DNA from 3 places in the Mesorhizobium sp. C089B genome. Region 1 is predicted to be linked to each of the others. Evidence: predicted binding sites of a transcription regulator. Region 1 holds the regulator's gene; each other region holds the start of a gene.
The links. Region 1 encodes LexA, which represses DNA repair genes until DNA is damaged. Its sites were predicted from a motif close to TGTTCNNNNTGTGTTCNG; they were not measured.

Region 1 (3,276 bases):
GGTCGCTCCCGTCTCTCGGGCGGAGCTCGAGGATTTGGCGCGTGCGCGGCTGGTGGTCGAACTGCCCCTGCTGGTGGAATCGATCGAGGAGGGCGACCGTGAGTGGGAAGACGCGGTCGTTGCCGCCCACTATCGTCTCTCACGGTGCGGGTCTGTTCTCGACGATCCATCGGATGATGCGGTCGACGCGTGGTACGAAAAACACGATGCCTTCCATGCGGCGCTGCTCAGTGCCGCGACATCCAGCTGGCTGCTGCGCTTCAATGCGACGATTTCCGACCAATTGCATCGCCATCACCGCTTTCTGGGTCTGGCCCCGACGCTGCGCGCCGCCGCCGGCCGCACGGATGGCCACCGGAAGGCCGTGGCGGCCCTGCGCGACGCCGTGGCGATCGAACACCATACCGCCCTGATGGAAGCGGCCCTCGATCGCGACGTCGAACGTGCGAAAACTCTGATGACCGCTCACATCGGCTACACGCTGCAGGTCTATGCCCAGAGTGAACCCGGCGCGGATGCTGCGCAGCCCCATCCGAAAAGGAAGCGGCGATCGTAGCCGACGACGCAGGGCACTTTGTCTTCGTTTCACCCCGTTGCCGGCCAACGACTACGAGCGCCGCTCGCGGTGCCGAACGTCACGCTGAACAAAACGTCAACACATTCATTAAACTTTAAAAGGTTGCGGAACACAACTGGAACAGATAGTGTTTGTTCTGGGTTTGTTTTTTCTGATTCTGGTTTCAGAACCCCTGGGGGCCGCGATGCTGACGCGCAAACAACATGAGCTTCTGATGTTCATCCATGAACGCCTGAAGGAGAGCGGAATCCCGCCGTCCTTCGATGAGATGAAGGAAGCGCTTGACCTCGCCTCCAAGTCCGGCATCCACCGCCTGATCACGGCGCTTGAGGAGCGCGGTTTCATTCGCCGGCTGCCGAACCGGGCGCGCGCGCTGGAAGTGCTGCGGCTGCCCGACTCGATCGCACCAGGCCTCAATGCGGCGAGGAAGTTTTCGCCGAGCGTCATTCAGGGCAGTCTTGGTCAAACCGGCCAAGGGCAAGGCGGCCAGGGACAAGGCGCGATGGGCCAAGGCGGTATCGGCCGCCAGATCAAGCCGGGCTCGCCGTCGCGTTCGATGTCGGCCGGCAATGACGACGCCGTTTCGGCGGTGTCGATCCCGGTGATGGGACGCATTGCTGCCGGTGTGCCGATCGACGCCATCCAGCATCAGACCCATTCGATCTCGGTGCCGCCTGACATGATCATGGGCGGTGAACACTACGCGCTCGAGGTCAAGGGCGATTCGATGATCGAGGCCGGCATTTTCGATGGCGACACGGTCATCATCCGCAATGCCGACACAGCCAGCCCCGGCGAGATCGTGGTGGCGTTGGTCGACGATGAGGAAGCGACCCTGAAACGCTTCCGCCGCAAGGGCGCCTCGATCGCCCTGGAAGCCGCCAACCCGGCCTACGAGACCCGCATTTTTGGACCGGACAGGGTGAAGGTGCAGGGCAAGCTTGTCGGATTGATCCGGCGCTACTGAGCCGGCTTGGGTTTGTACTTTTCACGCTGGTTGTAAGGCGGCAGGCCGCGCGCTTCGCGGGAGAAGCGGCGCTGCTCGTGCCAGGGGCGATACGGCTTGTCGACGGCGAAGCGGATGGTTGGCGCTGCAGCTGCCGATTGCGGATCGAAGAAGACGGCGGCGCTGCCGTCGCGGGCCAGCTGTTTCTTCGTCACGACCAGCACCAGCGGGTCGCGGCACGGATTGTAGGCCGTGGCGTCATCGATGACGATCAGGCTAGCGAAGGCACAGGCCGGCCGCGCCGTCTTGCGGTCTTTGGCAAGGGCTACAATGGCTCCGGAAGGGTGTCGGGCGATACAGAGATCGCCCATGCAATAGAAGGGCGACCCGGGCGGCAGATCGAGCGGATCGAGATCGAACCGCGTATCTGTTGCCTCGAAAATCTCGGGCGGGATAATGGTTTCGGCCCGCAGCGCCCGTTTCCAATTGTCCGTGGTGAATTCGTTGGAGCGTTCGCGGTTGAGGGCGAGTTCGCCGCCACCTATCGGCATGGCCACCAGATGTGCGTCCTCGGATATGAGCACGTCGGGCGTAAGCACCTGCGGCACCGTCAACAGGCCGGCCAGCGCGAAAGGCACGGCCGCCAGCCTGAGCCAGGTGGTGGCCATGGTGGCGATGACGAGGGCGACCGCCACCAACAGCACCGAGCGGATGGAGATCAGCCCGACGGCGTCGACCGGCGAGCGCTCGGAAATCCAGGCCGATATAGCGATCATCGCCATCAGACCCTTGCCCATCACATAGAGGAACGGCCCGTCGGCGCCGAACGGCATCGCCAGTGCGCTGAGCACGGCAAAGGGCATGACGATCAACGAAACAATCGGCATCACGGCCAGATTGGCGATCAGGCTGAGCGGCGACACACGCTGAAAATGCCAGATGGCGAACAGCAAGGTTGCACTGCCGGCGATGATCGAGGTCATGGCGAGGCCGCCCATGGCCAGCGCGAATTTTCGCGACAGGAAGCCGACGAAGGAGCGCTTTGCCAGCGGCGTTCTCACCTTGTCGGCGCGGTAATCGGCCCAGCCGGCATAGGCGCCGACAAGGGCGGCGGTGGCGGCAAACGACATCTGGAAGCTGGGACCGACCACCTCGTGCGGCGACACCAGGATGACGGCGATGGCGGAGATCGCCAGATTGCGCATGGTGAGTGCGGCGCGATCAAACAGCACGGCGACAAGCATGACCGCCAGCATGATGAAGCTGCGCTCGGCGGCAACCACGACGCCTGAAATAACGAGATAGGCGGCGATGGAGACGAGTGCTGCCACTGCTGCATATTTCTTGACTGGGCGGCGCGAAGAGAAATCGGGAAACAGCGCAAAGGCGCCACGCAGCAACGCCATGATGGTGCCGGCAACCAGCGCCATGTGCAGGCCGGAGATGGAGATGATGTGGTAGATGCCGGTGCGCCGCATCGCTTCGTTGACCTCGTCCGGGATGCCGGCGCGCACGCCGACAATCAACGCCGCGGCAATCTCGCCTTCGGCGCCGCCGATCTTGCCCCTGATATGGTCGGCAATGTTTTCGCGCGCGTTCTCGATTGCCGAGGAGAGCCGTGCGGTCAGCGGCGGCGGTCCCTGCGTAGCAATGGTTTTCGGATTGCCGAGAAAGAAGCCGCTGCCGCCGATGCCGGTGAAATAGCTGTCGAAGGAGAAATCGTAGCTCTCCGGCCGCACCGGACCGGTCGGCG
Region 2 (3,276 bases), 3.3 Mb from region 1:
GATGTCGGCCTGATGGAAGACCGCGCCACGCTGCGCATCTCCTCGCAGCACATCGCCAACTGGCTGCACCACAAGGTGTGCTCGCAGATCCAGGTGATGGATTCGCTGCGGCGCATGGCAGCGATCGTCGACCTCCAAAATGTCGGCGACCCGCTCTACCGCCCGATGGCCACCGATTTCGACAATTCCATCGCCTTCCACGCCGCCTGCGACCTGGTGTTTAGAGGCCGCGAACAGCCGAATGGCTATACGGAACCGGTGCTGCACGCACGGCGGCTGGAGCTGAAGGCGAAAGAGCGGGCGAATTAGCGCCTGCATTTCCCTCCCCCTTGAGGGGAGGGTGGCCCGAAGGGCCGGGTGGGGTCCTGCGTGAAGTGCGGCGACTCCCTTCGGACGACACTACAAGCAATGTCATTGCAGAGGCCCTTTCTCGGCTCGGCTCCAAAAAGATCGACCATTCTTCGGCGACCCCCACCCTGCCGCTTCGGGGCCACCTTCCCTCAAGGAGGAGCGTTACGCCGCCTGCGCCACCCGCTCCGACATCATGCGGTAGGAAATCGCCTCGGCCAGGTGAATGCGGCCGACGGTTTCTCTCGCTTCGAGATCGGCCAGCGTGCGCGCCACTTTCAGCACCCGATGATAGGCGCGCGCGGAAAAGCCGAGCTTTTCGCTGGCGTCCTTCAACAGAGACAGGCCGGCGGCATCCGGCATCGCGATGTCCTCGATAACAGAAGGCGAGCAATGCGCGTTGGTGGTCGCGCTGGTCACGCCGAGCCGCTCGAACCGTTCGCGCTGGATGGTGCGGGCGCGCGCGACGCGCTGCGCAACGGCGGCACTTTTCTCCGCCCGATCCGGCCGGATCAGATCGGCGGCCGAGACAGCCGGTACCTCGATCCTGAGGTCGATGCGGTCGAGCAGCGGGCCTGAGATGCGCGCCTGGTAGTCGGTGCGGCAGCGTTCACCGCGCAGGCAGCGATAGCCGGGCTCGCCGGCCATGCCGCAACGGCACGGGTTCATCGCCGCCACCAGCTGGATGCGCGCTGGATAGGTGACGCGGTGGTTGGCGCGCGCGATCATGCAGTCGCCGGTCTCCAGCGGTTGGCGCAGCGCATCCAAGGTCTGCGGCGTGAATTCGGGAAACTCGTCGAGGAACAGCACGCCGTTGTGGGCAAGCGATACTTCGCCCGGCCGCGCCCTGATGCCGCCGCCGACCATTGCCGCCATCGAAGCCGAATGGTGCGGGGCGCGGAACGGCCGCCGGTCGGTGAGCTTGCCTTCGCCGAGCTCGCCGGCCACCGAGGCGATCATCGAGACTTCAAGAAGTTCCTTGGGCGCCAGTGGCGGCAGAATTGAGGGCAGCCTCTGCGCCAGCATCGATTTTCCCGAGCCGGGAGGCCCGACCATCAACAGATTGTGGCCGCCGGCCGCCGCCACTTCCAGCGCCCGCTTGGCGCTTTCCTGGCCCTTGATGTCTGAAAGGTCGGGCAGGTCGCGGGCCGAGACATGGATGCCGGGCTCGGGCCGCGACAGCACCTGCGTGCCGCGAAAATGATTGGCGATGGCAATCAGGCTGCGCGGCGCCAATATGTCGAAATCCTTGCCCGCCCAGGCCGCTTCCGGCCCGCAGCCGAACGGGCAGATCAGGCCTTTTCCCTCGGCATTGGCACCGATCGCCGCCGGCAGCGCACCGGCGACCGCGGCAATGGTGCCGTCGAGCGACAATTCTCCGAGCACGACATAGGAGGCCAGCATGTCGCCCGGAATGGCGCCGAGTGCTGCCATCAGGCCGAGCGCGATCGGCAGGTCGTAATGGCTCCCTTCCTTGGGCAGGTCGGCAGGCGCCAGGTTGACCGTCACCTTCTTCGACGGCATCGACAGGCCCGAAGCGTGCAGCGCCGCCTGCACGCGCTCGCGGCTTTCGGCCACCGCCTTGTCGGCCAGGCCGACAATCTGCATGCCGACCTTGCCCGGCGCGATCATCACCTGGACATCGACCGGTACGGCCTCGATGCCCTGGAAAGCAACCGTGCGAACGCGCGCCACCATCTTGCTCTGCCCCCGGATATCGGCTCGCCTCGGCCTCGTGGTTCAGACCGCGAGCGACGTCAGGACAAGACAACCATAGATTTCAGGCGAAGGCAAGAACATTACGGGAACACACACACGATCGCGATGCTCCCTATGCCGAGCCTACCCGCCGCATTTCCTCCACCGCGTCCCAGAACAGGCTGGCGATATCCGCGCCACCAAAGCGCTGCACTTCGCGCACGCCGGTTGGCGAGGTCACGTTGATCTCGGTCATGTAGTCGCCGATCACGTCGATGCCGACCAGGATGAAGCCGCGCTCTTTCAGCGATGGGCCGATGCGGGCGCAGATTTCGCGTTCGCGTTCCGTCAGTTCGGTTTTTTCGGCGCGGCCGCCGACATGCATGTTGGAGCGCGAATCGTGGTCGGCCGGTACCCGGTTGATGGCGCCGACCGCCTCGCCGTCGATCAGGATGATGCGCTTGTCGCCCTTGCGCACATCCTTGAGATAGCGCTGGACGATATAGGGCTCGCGTGACAGCTGGGCGAACATTTCGAGCAGCGAGGCGAGGTTGCGGTCGCCCTCCTTGAGATGGAAGATGCCGGCGCCGCCATTGCCGTAGAGCGGCTTGACGATGATGTCGCCGAATTCCTTGCGGAAGGCCGCGACCTCCTGGGGATCCTTGGTGATCAGCGTTTCGGGCATCAGGTCGGGGAATTCGGTGACGAAGATCTTTTCCGGGCTGTTGCGCACCCAGGCCGGGTCGTTGACGACCAGTGTCTTCGGGTGGATGCGCTCCAGAATATGCGTGGTGGTGATGTAATTCATGTCGAAGGGCGGATCCTGGCGCAGCAGGATCACATCCATCTCCGACAGGTCGGTGCGCACCTTGTCGCCCAGCGTATAATGATTGCCCTTCTCGTCGCGGAGCTTCATCTCCTCGATGCGGGCAAACACCTTGCCGCCCAGCATCGACAGCCGGTCGGGCGTGTAGTGGAACAGTTGGTGGCCGCGCCGCTGCGCCTCCAGCGACAGCGCAAACGACGTGTCGCCGGCGATCGAGACGGTGGAGACATGGTCCATCTGGACGGCGATCTTCAGGGTCATCTTCTGGTCTCCAGCGGGTCGAGCAAGTCCAGGAAAAGTGCGTAGCGGTTTTCCGTCCGGAATTGCGGCAAGGCAAGTCGCCGATATACGGAACTTGGCGGCTTCTGCCAATCGCGCTTCCTTGGCCCAGACCTTTAACGGTC
Region 3 (3,276 bases), 1.0 Mb from region 1:
AAAATGTCCGAAACTGCGGCGGGTCTGGCCTGGTTGGTCGGCCTGCTCAAACAGAGCGGCAATGCAGCGCGGAGGGGTCCAGCCTAAACATTGGCCTTGCCGTCGCGCCGCACTCACAGTTCCTTCTCCGCCAGTTCGCGGAAGGCGTCGGGAACCGAGCGCCGGGCTTCCAGCGCCACGGCGCCATAGCCGACAGCCTCTCTGCCAAAGCGCTGGCGGATCTTGTCGATGGCGCGGTCGGCGCCAAAGCGCGCCAGGCCTTGCCTGCTGCCGGGCCGCTGCTTTTCATCGGCAAGCCCGAGCGGCAGCTCCAGCTGCAGCTCGGCACTTTCTTCCAGCTGCGACACCGAGATCGCCAGCAGCGAGATGGTCTTCTCCCGAGGGTTGGCGGCCAGCACGCCGCGCACCAGCTCCCCGGCGATTTCGGCCAGCATCGCGGTTGCCGAAATCGGCTGATCGAGCGTCAGCGAGCGTGTGACAGCGTGCAGATCGGCGAAACGCACGCGCACCGTCACCGTGCGCCCGGGCCGTGATTTCGCCCTGAGCCGGCTTGCGACCCGGTCTGCCAGATGCAGCAGCACGGGTCCGAAGATACGCGCCTCGGCCGGCCGTCCGCCAAGCGCCGACTGCGCGCCGGCGGAATGCGACCGCCTGTGGGTTTCGAGCTTTCGCGGGTCGCGGTTCCATGCCAGCGACGCCAGCTTTTCGCCGGCGGCGGGCCCGAGTAACCTTCGCAGCGCCCCGCTATGCGTCTTTGCCAACTGGCCGATGGTCTCGATGCCGATCTCGGCCAGCCGCGCTCTGGTCGCCGGGCCGACGCCCCACATCAGCCCGACCGGCAGATCATGCAGGAAGGCAAGTTCGGTGTCCGGATCGACCACCACCAGGCCGTCGGGCTTGGCCACCTGCGAGGCGATCTTGGCCAGATGCTTGGTGCGCGCCACGCCGATCGAGATCGGCAGGCCGAGCTCTGCCCGGACGCGCCGACGCACCGTGGCGGCGATCTCGGCCGGCGGCCCGAACAGATGCGTGCAGCCGGCGACATCGGCAAAGGCTTCATCGATGGAAATCCGCTCGACCAGCGGCGTGAAATCGTCGAGCACCTTGATGGCGGCGTCGCCCAGCCGCTGATAGTCGGCGAAATGGCCGCCGACGAAAATCAGTCCGGGGCAAAGCTCGCGCGCGCGTCGTCCGGGCATGCCGCCGCGCACGCCGAAAACCCTGGCTTCGTAGGAGGCGGCAAGCACGACGCCGCCGCCGACGGCGATCGGCTTGCCCCTGAGCGCCGGGTCGAGCAGCTGCTCGACCGAGGCGTAGAAGGCGTCGAGATCCGCATGCAGGATGGTGGGTTCCATCCCGACCGTTCCCTTTGCGGCGTTGCAGCATTAGCCGCGTCTGTTGTGAGAGGCGTTTTTCCGAACAAATAGAGAACAAACAGGGCCTATTGTCAAGCGAAGCGGTTGCCGCCGGCCGGTCCGTTCCAGGTCGGGCCGTCGAGTGCTCCGCCTGGGCATCGGACCTGCGGAACATTGTCTCTCGCCTCAGCGTTCCTATCCGCGACGGGACGCTGTTTTTGTGGAGGCCGGTATGGGCCAGTTCGAGATGATCGACCTCGTCAGCGTCGTTGACGCCTGCACGAGCGATCGCGTTGCCGGGCACTGCGTGTCAATGGCCAGGGCGGTGGAGGAGTTGCGAGTGCTGACCGGTGATTTCGTATCGCCGGACGAGACGGTGGCCAACGCGCTGTCGGCAGTGGCGCTGGGGCGCGGCTGCGCGGTGGTGTTCGACGAGCGAGCGGGCGCCGACATCTTGCTGACGCCGTAGCGCGGCGGCGCCGGGTTGCGGCAGCCAGAAAAGTCGAACAGCGTGCAAAAAGCTGTGCAGGCATGGCCCCATAACCGGGGCGTGGAAAAGTTCTGCGCGTGGGTGTATTCTCCAGGTCGCAAGCGGTCGCAGACCGCATAGGGGGAGAAATGACATGCCGAGGGTTTCAGAACTCTTTTTCAAAACGGCCATCTTGTTCCTGATGTTGGGGATTGCGGCCGGCCTGCAGATGGCGATCTCGGGCGACCACGCCGCTTTTCCGGCGCACGCGCATATCAATCTGCTCGGTTGGGTGACGAGCGCCATCTTCGGCGGCTACTACGCGCTCAATCCGCAAAAGGCGGCGCGTCGCGTCGCCATGATCCACTACGGGCTCTACACTCTCGGCTTGGTGATCATGCTGCCGGCGCTGTATGTGATGCTGCTGGGAAACCCGGCGCTTGAACCGATCGTCGCCGGCGGCTCGCTCATTATCGCCGCTGCCGTTCTGGTTTTTGCTTTCGTGGTGTTTTCGCCCGAAACGGCGCGCTCGGTGTCCGGCGTGGTTCCGGCCTCTCGCTGACTGTTCGCGCGCGGCGATCAAAGTCCGACCCGCGTTCGCGACCCGCGACACGGGTTGGCCAGGCCGATGGCCGCAGCCGCTGGCTGCGGTGTCTATCGCCGCGTCGGCGCTTAACATACCCGAGTCCCACCACGTATTATTTCGTGACTATTTGGCGCCGGAACCTTCCCAGATATCGCGCGTTGCGGCGACTGTATTCGCGCTGCCTTATATATAGACAGCCTTGAGTACGTCCACAGCATGGGTTGGGGGAGGAGCAGGCCACCATGTCGAACAGAGAAATCGGAACGTCGGCCTCACTGGGCCGACGCATCGCCGATCTGAAAGCCAGGATGCGAGACGCCAGCGTTACTGAACACGAGATGCAGACCTTCCAGAAGGTCGCAGCCATCATGGGAGGTGTCGAAGGCTCCCTACGCCTCGACGCCGACGACCTGATCGCGGCGTCCTTCGTCACCGAGGCGCTCGGCGATCCCGGGTCGAATTGAAGGTCAGAGCCCGTCGGCACTCAAGTGCCGGCGGTCGATGGCCCGGTTCGCAGCGCCGCGATGCCGGAGCGTGTCTGCACCGCCCGCGGCGGGGATTTCTTGCGCACTTTGAAGATTTCAGGCGAGCGGCCTCGACGGCGCTTGAAATATTGGGCTTCGCGTTCGTGCTTCTCGGCTGCTTCTCGGCTGTCGAAGGTGCCGAGATTGTCGCCGTCCAGCCCTTGACCACAAGGGCTAAGCCAAACCGCCAAGGCGCCTTAAACGAAGGATCCGGCCAGCCGGATCCTTCGAAATATCGCGATGCTCCGGCATCGCCTTCAGCTCATCCTTGGTCCAACTGGTGACGGCGTGGACGTCCCGGGAAACCTCTCGGAAGTCCGCGGTCGCTGCCTTACACCTCGT

Region 2: NLY44_RS23050 (YifB family Mg chelatase-like AAA ATPase) is a predicted target of LexA. The motif match lies at 2,141-2,158, and genes of this name have one in related genera.
Region 3: dinB (DNA polymerase IV) is a predicted target of LexA. The motif match lies at 1,416-1,433, and genes of this name have one in related genera.

The regions. Positions count from the first base shown of each region.
Region 1 is NZ_CP100469.1:1,408,232-1,411,507, reverse strand. Features, by position in the region: gene NLY44_RS07100 (GntR family transcriptional regulator) at 1-556, shown strand, start outside; gene lexA (transcriptional repressor LexA) at 762-1,544, shown strand; gene NLY44_RS07090 (ComEC/Rec2 family competence protein) at 1,538-3,276, opposite strand, start outside.
Region 2 is NZ_CP100469.1:4,659,166-4,662,441, forward strand. Features, by position in the region: gene NLY44_RS23045 (malate synthase G) at 1-309, shown strand, start outside; gene NLY44_RS23050 (YifB family Mg chelatase-like AAA ATPase) at 514-2,046, opposite strand; gene gshB (glutathione synthase) at 2,180-3,133, opposite strand; gene NLY44_RS23060 (GtrA family protein) at 3,268-3,276, opposite strand, start outside.
Region 3 is NZ_CP100469.1:411,663-414,938, forward strand. Features, by position in the region: gene dinB (DNA polymerase IV) at 114-1,355, opposite strand; gene NLY44_RS02030 (hypothetical protein) at 1,588-1,824, shown strand; gene NLY44_RS02035 (hypothetical protein) at 1,979-2,386, shown strand; gene NLY44_RS02040 (hypothetical protein) at 2,653-2,874, shown strand; gene NLY44_RS02045 (hypothetical protein) at 2,895-3,125, opposite strand; gene NLY44_RS02050 (hypothetical protein) at 3,266-3,276, opposite strand, start outside.